Regions from separate parts of the Streptomyces sp. NPDC005551 genome, predicted to be linked through region 2. Evidence: predicted binding sites of a transcription regulator. Region 2 holds the regulator's gene; each other region holds the start of a gene.
What was found. The regulator HrcA, encoded in region 2, represses chaperone genes, less so after heat shock. The targets are predictions, from matches to a motif close to TTNGCACTCNGNNNNNCNGAGTGCNAA.
Positions count from the first base shown of each region.

Region 1: the regulator HrcA is predicted to act here: its motif matches at 2,044-2,070, upstream of groES (co-chaperone GroES).
Region 3: the regulator HrcA is predicted to act here: its motif matches at 2,074-2,100, upstream of groL (chaperonin GroEL).

Region 1 is NZ_JBIAJE010000008.1:197,259-202,083, reverse strand. Features, by position in the region: gene ACFYP4_RS23915 (methyltransferase domain-containing protein) at 1-3, opposite strand, end outside; gene ACFYP4_RS23910 (polysaccharide deacetylase family protein) at 94-1,062, shown strand; gene ACFYP4_RS23905 (polysaccharide deacetylase family protein) at 1,151-1,990, shown strand; gene groES (co-chaperone GroES) at 2,215-2,523, shown strand; gene groL (chaperonin GroEL) at 2,636-4,264, shown strand; partial or broken gene ACFYP4_RS23890 (ester cyclase) at 4,398-4,691, opposite strand; gene ACFYP4_RS23885 (SDR family oxidoreductase) at 4,810-4,825, opposite strand, start outside.
Region 2 is NZ_JBIAJE010000002.1:430,094-434,918, forward strand. Features, by position in the region: gene ACFYP4_RS06105 (nitronate monooxygenase) at 1-1,046, opposite strand, end outside; gene dnaJ (molecular chaperone DnaJ) at 1,226-2,362, opposite strand; gene hrcA (heat-inducible transcriptional repressor HrcA) at 2,363-3,379, opposite strand; gene ACFYP4_RS06120 (MBL fold metallo-hydrolase) at 3,585-4,319, shown strand; gene ACFYP4_RS06125 (DUF3097 domain-containing protein) at 4,366-4,825, shown strand, end outside.
Region 3 is NZ_JBIAJE010000009.1:404,917-409,741, forward strand. Features, by position in the region: gene ACFYP4_RS26965 (NADH:flavin oxidoreductase) at 1-55, opposite strand, end outside; gene groL (chaperonin GroEL) at 286-1,911, opposite strand; gene ACFYP4_RS26975 (cold-shock protein) at 2,359-2,562, opposite strand; gene ACFYP4_RS26980 (MoaD/ThiS family protein) at 2,984-3,262, opposite strand; gene thrC (threonine synthase) at 3,259-4,563, opposite strand; SAM riboswitch class I at 4,581-4,738, opposite strand.

The DNA.
Region 1 (4,825 bases), on a different contig from region 2:
CACCGGCCCATTGTGGGCCAGTCGGTGGACGGTACGCGTCCGGCGGCGGTGTCGGCCCGGCCCGCGCACGGTGGCCTGCGAGGATCCGGCACCATGCGACCAGTACGACAAAATGACGAAAATCGCCCGGAGCGGACGCTGTTTTGTGGTGCGGTGCCTAGTGGAACGGCGGGCGGAAGAACGGTGCGCCGGGTCCGGGGCGGCATCGTCGTGCTCGCCGCCGCCGCACTCGCCGCCGGCTGCGCCGACCCCGGCCCCGGCGCGCGGCCGGCCTCCGGGCAGCAGCCGCTGAACGCGCCGCCCGCCCGCGCCCTGGACGCGTACGCCTCGAAGCTGCGCACCGCGCACGCCGCGCGAGTCGCCGCGGCCAGACGCTGGGGGCTGGCCAGGGTCCCGCTCGCCCCGCCGGCCCCGCCGGCGAGGAAGCCGGAGATCACGACCCGCGCGGGCTTCGAGGTGGACGGCCAGGACGAACTGCCGCCCGTCTTCACGACCGTCCCCACCAAGGACAAGGTCGTCTTCCTCACCATCGACGACGGCGCCGAGAAGGACCCGGCGTTCCTCAGGATGATGAGCGAACTGAAGATCCCGTACACCGCCTTCCTCAGCGACTACCTGGCCAAGGAGGACTACGGCTACTTCCGGAGGATGCGGGACGCGGGCGTCGCCCTGAACAACCACACCCTCCACCACCCGTATCTGCCGAACCTCTCGTACACGGAGCAGAAACGGGAGATCTGCGGGATGCAGACCGTGATGAAGAAGCAGTTCGGCAAGCGCCCCACGCTCTTCCGGCCCCCCTACGGCAACTACAACGAGGACACCCTGCGCGCCGCCGCGTCCTGCGGGATCAAAGCGGCGCCGCTGTGGAACGAGGAGGTCTTCGCCGACCACTGGGACTACCGCGAGTGGGACCGGTCCCTGCACCGCGGCGACATCGTCCTCACCCACTTCCGGGGCCGCGAGGACTGGAAGGGCACCATGCCCGACATGGTCCGCCGCTTCCTGAAGAAGGTCACGAACGAGGGGTACGCCGTGGCGCGGCTGGAGGACTACCTGTGAGCGGTGCGCCCCGCCGGACGGCCGCGAGCGGTCACCCACGCCGGGACCACCGCCGGTGACCGGGCGCGAAGGGCACCCGGAGACGGGGGTGGCCGGGCGTGGGCGCGCTCTGCTCGCCGGGCTGCTCGTCGCCGGGCTGCTCGCGGGAGCCACCGGCTGCGCCCAGTCCGTCGACCCCATCGAGCGGCTGGGAAAGAAGGCGGCGCGGCAGGTGCGCCCGCACGGCCGGCCGGGGCCGCCCGCCGGGACGTACCGCCGCGGGGAACCGACGGCTCCGGGGCCGGGGCGGCCCGCCGGAACGTACCGCCGCTGGGGGCTGACCGCGCCGCTCGCCTCCGCCCCCCGGCCGCCCGGCCGACGGCCCCCCGTACGCGCGGCGGGCCCCGGCCTGCCGCCGGTCGTCGACCGCGTCCCCACCCGCGACAAGGTGGTCTTCCTGACCTACGACGACAGTGCCGAACGCGATCCGCGCTTCGCCGCCATGGTCCGCGAACTGCGGCTGCCGGTCAGCCTGTTCCTCACCGACCGTGTCGTCGGGCCGGGGTACGGGCACGTCGCGCGCCTCCGGGCGGTCGGCGCGAGCGTGCAGAACCACACGCTCGACCACTCCTCCCTGCGCGGACTGCCGTACGCGGGCCAGCGCGCCGAGATCTGCGGCCAGCGGGACAAGCTCAGGGAACGCTTCGGCGTCCTGCCCCGGCTGCTCCGCCCGCCGTACGGCACCTACGACGTCACCACACTCCGCGCCGCCGCCGACTGCGGGGTCTCGGCCGTGGTGCTGGGCCGCGAGCCCGGCCGGGACCGCCTGCGCCCCGGCGACATCCTCCTCGGCACCGACCAACCCGACCTCACCGGGACGACCACGCGCCTGCTGCGGCGCATCCAGGCCGAGGGCCTCACGCCGGCCCGCCTGGAGGACTACCTGTAGCGGCGCACGGGGTGCCCGAGGGGAGCGGAAAGCACGCGGCGCGCGCTCCCCGTTTGGCACTCCGCTTGACCGAGTGCTAATCCCGGTCATAGTCTCTGGTCTGGCACTCCCCCCTGGAGAGTGCCAATAGCGACGGGCAGGTCCGGCACCCGCGACGACGGATCCACCTGGTCGCCACCTCAGACAGTTAACCCCGTGAGATCTCCGAAGGGGGAGGTCGGATCGTGACGACCACCAGCTCCAAGGTTGCCATCAAGCCGCTCGAGGACCGCATTGTGGTCCAGCCGCTCGACGCCGAGCAGACCACCGCCTCTGGCCTGGTCATTCCGGACACTGCCAAGGAGAAGCCCCAGGAGGGCGTCGTCCTGGCCGTGGGCCCGGGCCGGTTCGAGAACGGCGAGCGCCTGCCGCTCGACGTGAAGACCGGCGACATCGTGCTGTACAGCAAGTACGGCGGCACCGAGGTGAAGTACAGCGGCGAGGAGTACCTCGTCCTCTCGGCTCGCGACGTGCTCGCGATCATCGAGAAGTAGTTCATCCCAGTTTTGCAGTGAGCTGCGCCCCTGGCCCCCGCGACCTTAATAAGCCGGGCGCTGGGGGCGCAGTTCGTTTCTCCCAAGTTTTCCGAGAGGGCTGAATCGCTCCATGGCGAAGATCCTGAAGTTCGACGAGGACGCCCGTCGCGCCCTTGAGCGCGGCGTCAACAAGCTTGCCGACACGGTGAAGGTGACGATCGGCCCCAAGGGCCGCAACGTCGTCATCGACAAGAAGTTCGGCGCCCCCACCATCACCAACGACGGCGTGACCATCGCCCGCGAGGTCGAGCTCGACGACCCGTACGAGAACCTCGGCGCCCAGCTGGTGAAGGAGGTGGCGACCAAGACCAACGACATCGCGGGTGACGGTACGACCACCGCCACCGTGCTGGCCCAGGCGCTGGTGCGCGAGGGCCTGAAGAACGTCGCCGCCGGCGCGTCCCCCGCCCTCCTCAAGAAGGGCATCGACGCCGCCGTCAAGGCCGTGTCCGAGGAGCTCCTCGCGACCGCCCGCCCGATCGACGAGAAGTCCGACATCGCCGCCGTCGCCGGTCTGTCCGCCCAGGACAGCCAGGTCGGCGAGCTCATCGCCGAGGCGATGGACAAGGTCGGCAAGGACGGTGTCATCACCGTCGAGGAGTCCAACACCTTCGGTCTGGAGCTGGACTTCACCGAGGGCATGGCCTTCGACAAGGGCTACCTGTCGCCGTACATGGTGTCCGACCAGGAGCGTATGGAGGCCGTCCTCGACGACCCGTACATCCTCATCCACCAGGGCAAGATCTCCTCGATCCAGGACCTGCTGCCGCTGCTGGAGAAGGTCATCCAGACCAACGCCTCCAAGCCGCTCCTGATCATCGCCGAGGACGTCGAGGGCGAGGCCCTGTCGACCCTGGTCGTGAACAAGATCCGCGGCACGTTCAACGCCGTCGCGGTGAAGGCCCCCGGCTTCGGCGACCGCCGCAAGGCGATGCTCGGCGACATGGCCACCCTCACCGGTGCCACCGTCATCGCCGAGGAGGTCGGCCTCAAGCTCGACCAGGTCGGCCTGGACGTGCTCGGCACCGCCCGCCGCGTGACCGTCACCAAGGACGACACCACCATCGTCGACGGTGGCGGCAAGTCCGAGGACGTCGTCGGCCGGGTCAACCAGATCAAGGCCGAGATCGAGTCCACGGACTCCGACTGGGACCGCGAGAAGCTCCAGGAGCGCCTCGCGAAGCTGGCCGGCGGCGTGTGCGTGATCAAGGTCGGCGCCGCCACCGAGGTGGAGCTGAAGGAGAAGAAGCACCGTCTCGAGGACGCCATCTCCGCGACCCGCGCCGCGGTCGAGGAGGGCATCGTCTCCGGTGGTGGCTCCGCGCTCGTCCACGCCGTGAAGATCCTCGAGGGCAACCTCGGCAAGACCGGCGACGAGGCCACGGGTGTCGCGGTGGTCCGCCGGGCCGCCGTCGAGCCGCTGCGCTGGATCGCCGAGAACGCCGGCCTCGAGGGTTACGTCATCACCTCCAAGGTCGCCGAGCTCGACAAGGGCCAGGGCTTCAACGCCGCGACCGGCGAGTACGGCGACCTGGTCAAGGCCGGCGTCATCGACCCGGTCAAGGTCACCCGCTCCGCCCTGGAGAACGCCGCGTCCATCGCCTCCCTGCTCCTCACGACCGAGACCCTGGTCGTCGAGAAGCCGGCCGAGGAAGAGGGCGACGCGGGCCACGGCCACGGTCACGGCCACTCCCACTGAGGTCGGCAGCACCCGAGGAAGCCCACCCTCCCCACGGGAGGAGGGAGGACGCCTCGAAGAAGTCCCCCTCCCCCCACCGGGTGAGGGGGGCTTCCCCTTTTCCCGGCCGCCGCCTGCTGATGCCGGCCGCTCAGAGCTGATCGTCCCGGACCACGTCCAGATCGGTGAACGTCGGCATCTCGTCGCAGAGTGCCACCATGTCCTGGAAGATCCGCTCCGTCTCCGGCATGCCGGAGTTGCGCATCGCCTCCTCGTACGACGGGAACTCCACGATCTCCACGAAGTGGTCCCCGTCGGACCGGTCCCGGCCGATGACGCTGTGCGTCGCGGTCCGCTTCCCCCTGGTCTGTTCGACCCACGTGTCCATCAGCCGGTTCATCTCGTCGAACCGGCTGGTCCTGCAGTCGATGAGCTGTACGAATGTCATGGCGCCGCCTCCGGCCCCCTGGGTCCGGTGGAACACTTCCATCGTCCCACCGGAGGGACGACACCATCCACTCCACGCCCGGGCCGGCTCCCCGGCGGCACGACCCGCGCGAACGCCCCTACTGCGGGCCGTAC
Region 2 (4,825 bases):
GTCTTCGCGGCGTCGAGTTCGGCGGCCAGCACCTCCACCAGCTGCGCGGCGGGCAGTTCGCGTGCCATGCGGTGGCCCTGGCCCGCCCACAGCGCCATGCCCTGGGGGTCGCCCGCCTTGGCCGCCGCCTTGCGCAGCGGGGAGGTGAGGTGGTGGACCTCGGGGTAGGCGGCGGGGGCGTACGGGCCGTGCTCACGCATGAAGCGGTTGACCAGACCGCGGGCCGGCCGCCCGGAGAACGCCCGCGTCAGCTCGGTACGGACGAACAGGGGGTTGGTCAGCGCCTGCTTGTGCACGGGCGCGGCACCGGACTCCGGGGTGGCGACGAACGCCGTGCCGAGCTGGGCCGCGCTCGCGCCCTCGGCGAGCACCGCGGCGATCTGCGCGCCGCGCATGATGCCGCCGGCCGCCACGATCGGCAGACTGACGCTCTCCCGGACCTGGGCCACCAGCGAGAGCAGTCCGATGCCGGCGCCGTCCGCCTCCGGGGTGTCCCGGTGGGTGCCCTGGTGGCCGCCCGCCTCGACGCCCTGCACGATCACGACGTCCGCGCCCGCCCGCTGCACGGCCTGGGCCTCCTCGGCCGTGGTCGCCGTGACCATGGTCACGGTGCCGACGCGGGCGAAGGAGGCGAGCACCTCGGGCGTGGGGCAGCCGAAGTGGAAGGAGACCACCGGCACGGGATTGTCGAGGAGGACGGCGAGCTTGATGTCGTAACCGTCGTCGCGGCCGCTGTCGGGGTCGCCGAGCTCGGTGTCGTACCAGCCGGCCTCACCGGCGAGCTGGTGGGCGTAGACGTCGACGGCGGCCGGGTCCGCGTGCTCCTGCTGCGGCATGAAGAGGTTCACGCCGAAGGGGCGGCCGGTGAGGCCGCGCAGCTGCTTGATCTCCTGGTACATGCCGTCGGCCGTCTTGTATCCGGCGGCGAGGAAGCCCAGCCCGCCGGCCTCGGACACGGCGGCGGCCAGCTGCGGTACGGAGACGCCGCCCGCCATGGGGGCCTGCACGATCGGACACCGAAGGAGATCGGTCAGCGCGGAGGACATGACGGCATGGTGTCACGTCCCCCGGACAAGTCCGAATCCGGCGGCCACCCGGCACAGGCCACCGGAATGTGTCTCTCCGGGGGCTTCACACCCACCGGGGCGCCGACAGGGGCCGGACGCGTGGGGCCAGGACCCGACGGGCCGTGCGGGCAGGCCCCGAGGGCCTGCCCGGAGCGCCGTCAGCGGCCGTTGAACGCGTCCTTCAGCCGCGAGAACAGTCCCTGCTGGCCCGGCTGGAACTGCCCCGTGGGCCGCTCCTCACCGCGCAGCTTCGCCAGTTCCCGCAGCAGGCGCTCCTGCTCCGCGTCCAGCTTGGACGGGGTCATGACCTCGACGTGGACGATCAGGTCGCCCCGGCCGCCGCCGCGCAGATGCGTGACACCGCGGGCGTGCAGCGGGATCGACTGTCCGGACTGGGTGCCCGGGCGGATGTCGACCTCCTCCAGGCCGTCCAGGGTCTCCAGCGGCACCTTCGTGCCGAGGGACGCCGCCGTCATCGGGAGGGTCACCGTGCAGTGCAGGTCGTCGCCGCGGCGCTGGAACTGCGCGTGCGGCAGCTCGTGGATCTCCACGTACAGGTCACCGGCGGGGCCGCCGCCGGGGCCGACCTCGCCCTCGCCCGCGAGCTGGATCCGCGTGCCGTTGTCGACACCGGCCGGGATCTTCACGGTCAGGGTCCGGCGCGAGCGCACCCGCCCGTCGCCCGCGCACTCCGGGCACGGCGTCGGCACCACCGTGCCGAAGCCCTGGCACTGGGGACAGGGGCGGGACGTCATGACCTGGCCCAGGAAGGACCGCGTGACCTGGGACACCTCGCCGCGACCGCGGCACATGTCACAGGTCTGCGCGGAGGTCCCGGGGGCCGCGCCCTCGCCGCTGCACGTGGTGCACACCACGGCCGTGTCGACCTGGATGTCCTTGGTCGTGCCGAAGGCCGCCTCGTCGAGGTCGATCTCCAGCCGGATCATGGCGTCCTGGCCCCGGCGCGTACGCGACCGCGGGCCGCGCTGCGACGCCGTGCCGAAGAACGCGTCCATGATGTCCGAGAAGTTCCCGAAGCCGCCGGCGCCGAAGCCGCCCGCGCCCGCGCCGCCGCTCTGCGAGAGCGGGTCGCCGCCGAGGTCGTAGACCTGCTTCTTCTGCGGGTCCGACAACACCTCGTAGGCGGCGTTGATCTCCTTGAAGCGCTCCTGCGTCTTCGGATCGGGATTGACGTCCGGATGCAGCTCGCGGGCGAGCCTCCGGAACGCCTTCTTGATCTCGTCCTGGGAAGCGTCGCGGCGCACGCCGAGTACGGCGTAGTAGTCCGTGGCCACCTACGACTCCGCCAGGATCTGTCCGACGTACCGTGCCACTGCGCGTACCGCTCCCATCGTTCCCGGGTAATCCATGCGGGTCGGTCCGACCACGCCGAGTTTTGCGACTGCCTCGCCGCCCGAACCGTAGCCGACCGAGACCACGGACGTGGAGTTGAGTCCCTCGTGGACGTTCTCGCGACCGATCCGTACGGTCATGCCCGAATCCGTCGACTCCCCCAGCAGCTTGAGAAGCACGACCTGCTCCTCGAGTGCTTCGAGGACCGGCCGGATCGTGAGGGGGAAATCATGTCCGAAGCGGGTGAGATTGGCGGTGCCGCCGATCATCAGCCGCTCCTCGTTCTCCTCGACGAGCGCCTCCAGCAGCGTGGAGAGCACCGTCGAGACCGTACCGCGGTCCTCGGTCTCGAAGGCCTCCGGCAGATCCTGCACCAACTGCGGGACATCCGCGAAACGGCGGCCCGCGACCCGGCTGTTGAGCCGGGCCCGCAGATCCGCCAGGGACGTCTCACCGAAGGGCGCCGGGCAGTCGATCATGCGCTGCTCGACCCGGCCGGTGTCCGTGATGAGCACCAGCATCACGCGGGCCGGGGCCAGCGAGAGCAGCTCCACGTGCCGCACCGTCGAGCGCGTGAGCGAGGGGTACTGGACGACGGCGACCTGCCGGGTGAGCTGCGCGAGCAGCCGCACCGTGCGCCCCACGACGTCGTCGAGGTCGACGGCGCCGTCGAGGAAGTTCTGGATGGCGCGGCGCTCGGGCGCGGTCATCGGCTTGACGCCGGCGAGCTTGTCGACGAAGAGGCGGTAGCCCTTGTCGGTGGGGATGCGCCCGGCGCTGGTGTGCGGCTGGGCGATGTACCCCTCGTCCTCCAGGGCGGCCATGTCGTTGCGGACGGTGGCCGGGGAGACCCCCAGTTGGTGGCGCTCGGTCAGCGCCTTGGAGCCGACCGGCTCCTCCGTCCCGACGTAGTCCTGGACGATGGCGCGCAGCACCTCGAGCCTGCGTTCACTGAGCATCGCGCACACCTCCAGATGTCGGCACCGTGGTCGTCGCGGCGTTCTCCCCTGGCACTCAGCGCGTGCGAGTGCCAGCGTTCCCCGGCTCAGTGTACGGCGGGGAGGTACGACCCCGGCAAGGGCGGGCCCGTGACGCCCTCGCCGCGGGGTGGGACGTGTCCCGCCATGTCGCGCCGTCGTACCCCGTTGCCGCTAGCGTCGCCGTGTGAAGGTGACTTGGGAAGAGGCGGGGTGGGAGCGGCTCGCCCCGCGGGTCGGACGGTGCCGCCTGCCGGGCTGGGACTGCACCACGGGGCTCGTGGTCGGCGAGGGCGCCGCGCTCCTGATCGACGCGGGGTCGAGCCTGGCGGAGGGCGCGCGGCTGCGGGCCGAGGCCGGGCGGCTCCTCGGCAGCGGGCTGCGTGTGACACACCTCGCACTCACCCATCCCCACTTCGACCACGTCTTCGGCGCCGCCGCCTTCTCCGGGGTGGAGGTGTTCGGCGCGGTGGGCCTGGACACGGTCCTCGACCACGGGCGCGAGGAACTGCGCGCGGACGCCGTGCGCAACGGTCTGGACCCGCGTGGCGCGGCCGAGGCGGCGGATCTGCTCGTCCGCCCCCGGCACCTCGTGTCCGGCGAGTGGACCCTCGGGCTGGGCGGCGGGGCGCAGGTCCTGCTGGCGAACGTGGGTCCCGGCCACACCGGGCACGACCTGGCGGTGCTCGTACCGGGAGCGGGCGGTCCGGAGGTCGTCTTCTGCGGCGACCTGGTGGAGGAGTCGGGTGAGCCCCAGGCCGGCCCGGACGCCGTTCCGTCCCACTGGCCGGCGGCCCTGGACCGGCTGCTGGACCTCGGGGGCGAGGACGCCGTGTACGTGCCGGGGCACGGGGCCGCGGTCGACGCGGCGTTCGTCCGGGCCCAGCGGGACGCGCTGGCCGCCCGCTTCGGCGTGTCGTAGGCGCGGTCGGGGGCTCCGGCGCTCGACTTCTCCTATCGTCATCCGAATGCGCCAGTACTCTCCGGACCTGACCCCGCCGTGGAAGAAGCCCAAGCCCGTGCCCGAGGTCCCGGCCGATCCCGGTCTGGTGGTGGAGGAGCCCGGCACCGGTTTCTGCGGTGCCGTGATCCGCTGCGAGGCGGGCACGGTGACGCTGGAGGACCGCTTCGGCAAGCACCGGGTGTTCCCGCTGGAGCCGCGGGGCTTCCTGCTGGAGGGCAGGGCGGTCACCCTGGTCCGTCCGGCCGCCGGACCGGCCCGCCCCAGCCGCACCGCCTCCGGTTCGGTCGCCGTGCCCGGCGCCCGCGCCCGCGTGGCCCGGGCCGGCCGCATCTACGTCGAGGGCCGGCACGACGCCGAGCTCGTGGAGCGGGTGTGGGGCGACGACCTGCGCATCGAGGGCGTCGTCGTCGAGTACCTGGAGGGCGTCGACGACCTGCCGTCCGTCGTCGAGGAGTTCGGTCCCG
Region 3 (4,825 bases), on a different contig from region 2:
GGGACACGGGACGGGACAGGATCTCGGCTGCGCGGGACGCGGAATCGGCGCTCACGTGGGGGCTCCTCTGGACGGCGGGTCAGGACGGGGCATTCCGGTGGGTATGTGCACGTGCATCGACCCACCCTCCCGGTAACGGCCCCGTTGCCCACGGCATTCCGGGCCCCCGGCCCACCTCGGTGTGATCCCGGCCACGGATCGGCCGCCGCACCCCGGAAACGCCCGAGGGCGGCACCCCCGGAAAGGGGTGCCGCCCTCGGAAAGGACGAGCCTGATCCGCGAGGATCAGAAGTCCATGTCACCGCCCGGCATGCCACCCGGGGCGCCGCCTGCGGCGGCCTTCTCGGGCTTGTCGGCGATGACGGCCTCGGTGGTGAGGAACAGCGCGGCGATGGACGCGGCGTTCTGCAGGGCAGAGCGCGTGACCTTCGCCGGGTCGATGATGCCCTCGGCGATCATGTCCACGTACTCACCGGTCGCGGCGTTCAGGCCGTGGCCGACGGGCAGGTTGCGGACCTTCTCGACGATGACACCGCCCTCGAGACCGCCGTTGACGGCGATCTGCTTGAGCGGGGCCTCCAGGGCGAGCTTCACGGCGTTCGCGCCGGTCGCCTCGTCACCCGTCAGCTCCAGCTTCTCGAAGACCGAGGAGGCCTGCAGCAGGGCCACGCCACCACCGGCGACGATGCCCTCCTCGACGGCCGCCTTCGCGTTGCGAACGGCGTCCTCGATGCGGTGCTTGCGCTCCTTGAGCTCGACCTCGGTGGCGGCACCGGCCTTGATGACGGCCACGCCGCCGGCCAGCTTCGCCAGACGCTCCTGGAGCTTCTCGCGGTCGTAGTCCGAGTCGGAGTTCTCGATCTCGGCGCGGATCTGGTTGACCCGGCCGGCGACCTGGTCGGCGGAGCCGGAGCCGTCGACGATCGTGGTCTCGTCCTTGGTGATGACGACCTTGCGGGCACGGCCGAGCAGGTCGATGCCCGCGTTCTCCAGCTTGAGGCCGACCTCCTCGGAGATGACCTCGCCGCCCGTGAGGATGGCGATGTCGCCGAGCATGGCCTTGCGGCGGTCACCGAAGCCCGGAGCCTTGACGGCGACGGACTTGAACGTGCCACGGATCTTGTTGACGACCAGGGTCGACAGGGCCTCGCCCTCGACGTCCTCGGCGATGATCAGCAGCGGCTTGCCCGACTGCATGACCTTCTCGAGGAGCGGCAGCAGGTCCTTGACGTTGCTGATCTTCGAGTTGGCGATCAGGATGTACGGGTCGTCGAGGACGGCCTCCATACGCTCCATGTCGGTGGCGAAGTACGCCGAGATGTAGCCCTTGTCGAAGCGCATGCCCTCGGTGAGCTCGAGCTCCAGACCGAAGGTCTGGGACTCCTCGACCGTGATGACGCCTTCCTTGCCGACCTTGTCCATCGCCTCGGCGATGAGCTCGCCGATCTGGGTGTCGGCGGCGGAGATGGAGGCCGTCGAAGCGATCTGCTCCTTGGTCTCGACATCCTTCGCCTGCTCCAGCAGGGCACCGGAGACGGCCTCGACGGCCTTCTCGATACCGCGCTTCAGAGCCATCGGGTTGGCGCCGGCGGCGACGTTGCGCAGGCCCTCGCGGACCAGCGCCTGGGCCAGGACGGTCGCGGTCGTCGTGCCGTCACCGGCCACGTCGTCGGTCTTCTTCGCGACTTCCTTGACCAGCTCGGCGCCGATCTTTTCGTACGGATCCTCGAGCTCGATCTCCTTGGCGATGGAAACACCATCGTTGGTGATCGTGGGGGCGCCCCACTTCTTCTCGAGGACGACGTTGCGACCCTTGGGACCAAGGGTGACCTTGACGGCGTCGGCGAGCTGGTTCATCCCGCGCTCGAGACCGCGCCGTGCCTCCTCGTCGAACGCGATGATCTTGGCCATGTGAAGTGGTCCTCCCGGACTGGGGTGGATTGCTCCGGACCGCGCTGGCGCCCGCGACGGACGGCCTGCCTGCCTCGTGGTTCCTTGCCCCACATGGCCTGCGGGCCTCGCCGACCCGGTCCTTCGTTGTCACTCTCACCTTCAGAGTGCTAACGCCAATGATTAGCACTCGACCCCCGAGAGTGCAAGACGCTCCCCCGCAGTGAGCCCCTTCCAGGGGGCGCGCGGACCCCGCCGGGAGCACTCCCACGCGCCCGCACGCCCCGGGACGGCACCCGTCCCAACCTCCCGCACGCGCTGCCACAACACCGTCCCGGCCTCCCGGTCGCCCCGCCGCGGGCCTCGTCGCGGCCGGGTCGGGGAACGCCCGAGGGGCCCGTACCCCTGATGGGATACGGACCCCTCGACGTGAGTGAATACGTGCGTCGGTGGCCGATCGCGCCGAGATCAGACGGCGAGTTTGACCATGTCCGCCTGCGGACCCTTCTGGCCCTGCGAGATCTCGAACTCCACTCGCTGACCCTCTTCAAGGGTGCGGTAGCCGTCCATCTGAATCGCGCTGTAGTGCACGAAGACGTCCGCACCACCGTCGACCGCGATGAAGCCGTACCCCTTCTCCGCGTTGAACCACTTGACGGTGCCCTGAGCCATGCCCAACTCCCCTATTACTGGCCCTTGCACAGATCCGCACTTCGCGGATCCGGGTCAGACCTCACCCCCCAACGGTTGGGGGTGTGCGCCGGAACGCGTCGACCGCGGCTGAATGTATCTGTCCAACTGCCGTCTGCAACAGGTCAGTCGGACGAGAAATCCGGGCACGCATGATCGGCAATATGTGGAGGACTCGCACATGTTCAGGGCAAGTCGGGCCCCGTAGGTGCCATGAAAGGCTTGAAAAGGCCGGGCACATTGGCTGCTTCTTGTCGGACACCGGATCGGCGTTCATATGCGCCCGGCATGGAAAGAACGGCAGCTTCCCCAACTGTACCGTGCTCAACCATGCAGAATTGCCCCCTCCGTTTCTTGCGGAGAGGGCAATCCGGGGGAACAGCCGGTTTTCGGAGCCCGGTTGTCAGCAGCCGCCGGCCACGGCCGGGATGATCGAGACGCCCGCGCCGTCCGGCGTCGCCGTCTGGAGGCCCTGCTCGAAACGCACGTCGTCGTCGTTCACGTACACGTTGACGAAGCGGCGCAGCTTGCCCTGGTCGTCCAGGACGCGCGCGGCGATGCCCGTGTGGTTCTTCTCCAGGTCCGAGATGACCTCGGCGAGGGTCGCGCCCTCCGCCGGGACCTCGGCCCTGCCACCCGTGTAGGTGCGCAGGATGGTGGGGATGCGAACGTTGACGCTCATGATGCGAGGCCAGCCTCTCGGAAGGAGTCCAGGTTCGGGCGGATGGTCGCGGTCAGACCGGTGCCGGCCACCGCGTCGAGGGTCTTGAGGCCGTCACCGGTGTTGAGGACGACCGTCGTCAGGGTCGGGTCCAGGACGCCGCTCTCGATCAGCTTCTTCGTGACACCCACGGTCACGCCGCCCGCCGTCTCGGCGAAGATGCCCTCCGTCCGCGCCAGCAGCTTGATCGCGTCGACGATCTGCCCGTCGTCGACATCCTCCACCGCGCCACCGGTCCGGCGCGCGATGTCGAGGACGTACGGCCCGTCGGCCGGGTTGCCGATGGCGAGCGACTTGGCGATCGTGTCCGGCTTCTGCGGCCGTACGACGTCGTGTCCCGCCTTGTAGGCCACGGACACCGGCGAGCAGCCCTCGGCCTGGGCGCCGAAGATCTTGTACGGCCGGTCCTCGACGAGGCCGAGCCCGATCAGCTCCCGCAGCCCCTTGTCGATCTTCGTGAGCTGGGAGCCCGAGGCGATCGGCACGACCAGCTGGTCCGGCAGCCGCCAGCCGAGCTGCTCGCAGATCTCGTACGCGAGGGTCTTCGAGCCCTCCGCGTAGTACGGCCGCAGGTTGACGTTGACGAAGCCCCAGCCCTCGCCGGCCGGGTCGCCGATGAGCTCGGAGCAGAAGCGGTTGACGTCGTCGTAGTTGCCCTCGATGCCGACGAGCTCGCCGCCGTAGACCGCGGCCATGACGATCTTGCCCTGCTCCAGGTCGTGCGGGATGAACACGCAGGAGCGGAAGCCGGCCCGGGCGGCGGCGGCACCGACGGCACCCGCCAGGTTGCCGGTGGAGGAGCAGGAGAGCGTGGTGAAGCCGAAGGCGCGGGCGGCCTCCAGGGCCTGCGCGACGACGCGGTCCTTGAAGGAGTGCGTCGGGTTGCCCGAGTCGTCCTTGACGAAGAGCTTGCCGGGGTCGACGCCCAGTTCGCGCGCGAGGTTGTCGGCCTGCACGAGCTTGGTCCAGCCCGGGTTGATGTTCGGCTTGTCGGCGACGTCCTCGGGGACGGGCAGCAGCGGCGCGTAGCGCCAGATGTTCGCGGGGCCCGCTTCGATGCGCTTGCGGAGTTCCTCGGTGTCGTACGCCGAGAAGTCGTAGGCGATCTCCAGCGGGCCGAAACACTCCTCGCAGGCGAAGACCGGGCCGAGCGGCACGCGGTGTCCGCATTCGCGGCAGGAGAGGGCCGCGGCGGGGCCGAGATCGACGGAGTCCGCGGCGGTGGAAGAATCGGTGGTGCTTGCAACTGTCTGCGCAGCCATGGAGGCGAGGCCCTTTCTCCTCATCTTCCTCACGGCGCACTTCGCCGTGAGACGGATTTGGCACCTTCCCTAGCCGGGAGCCTCGCGACGCTGATCGGCGATGATCAGGACGAGACCGGCTGGAGGGTTGCCGGGGCTTCAACGGGCCGTATCCCTCTGCCCCTCTGGATGAGCGGTGTTCAGTTGTTGGTCGCGACGCGGGGACCGAGCCAGGACATGCGATGGTCATCCGCGTTGTTCAAGACTGTAACCGAAGGCCAGG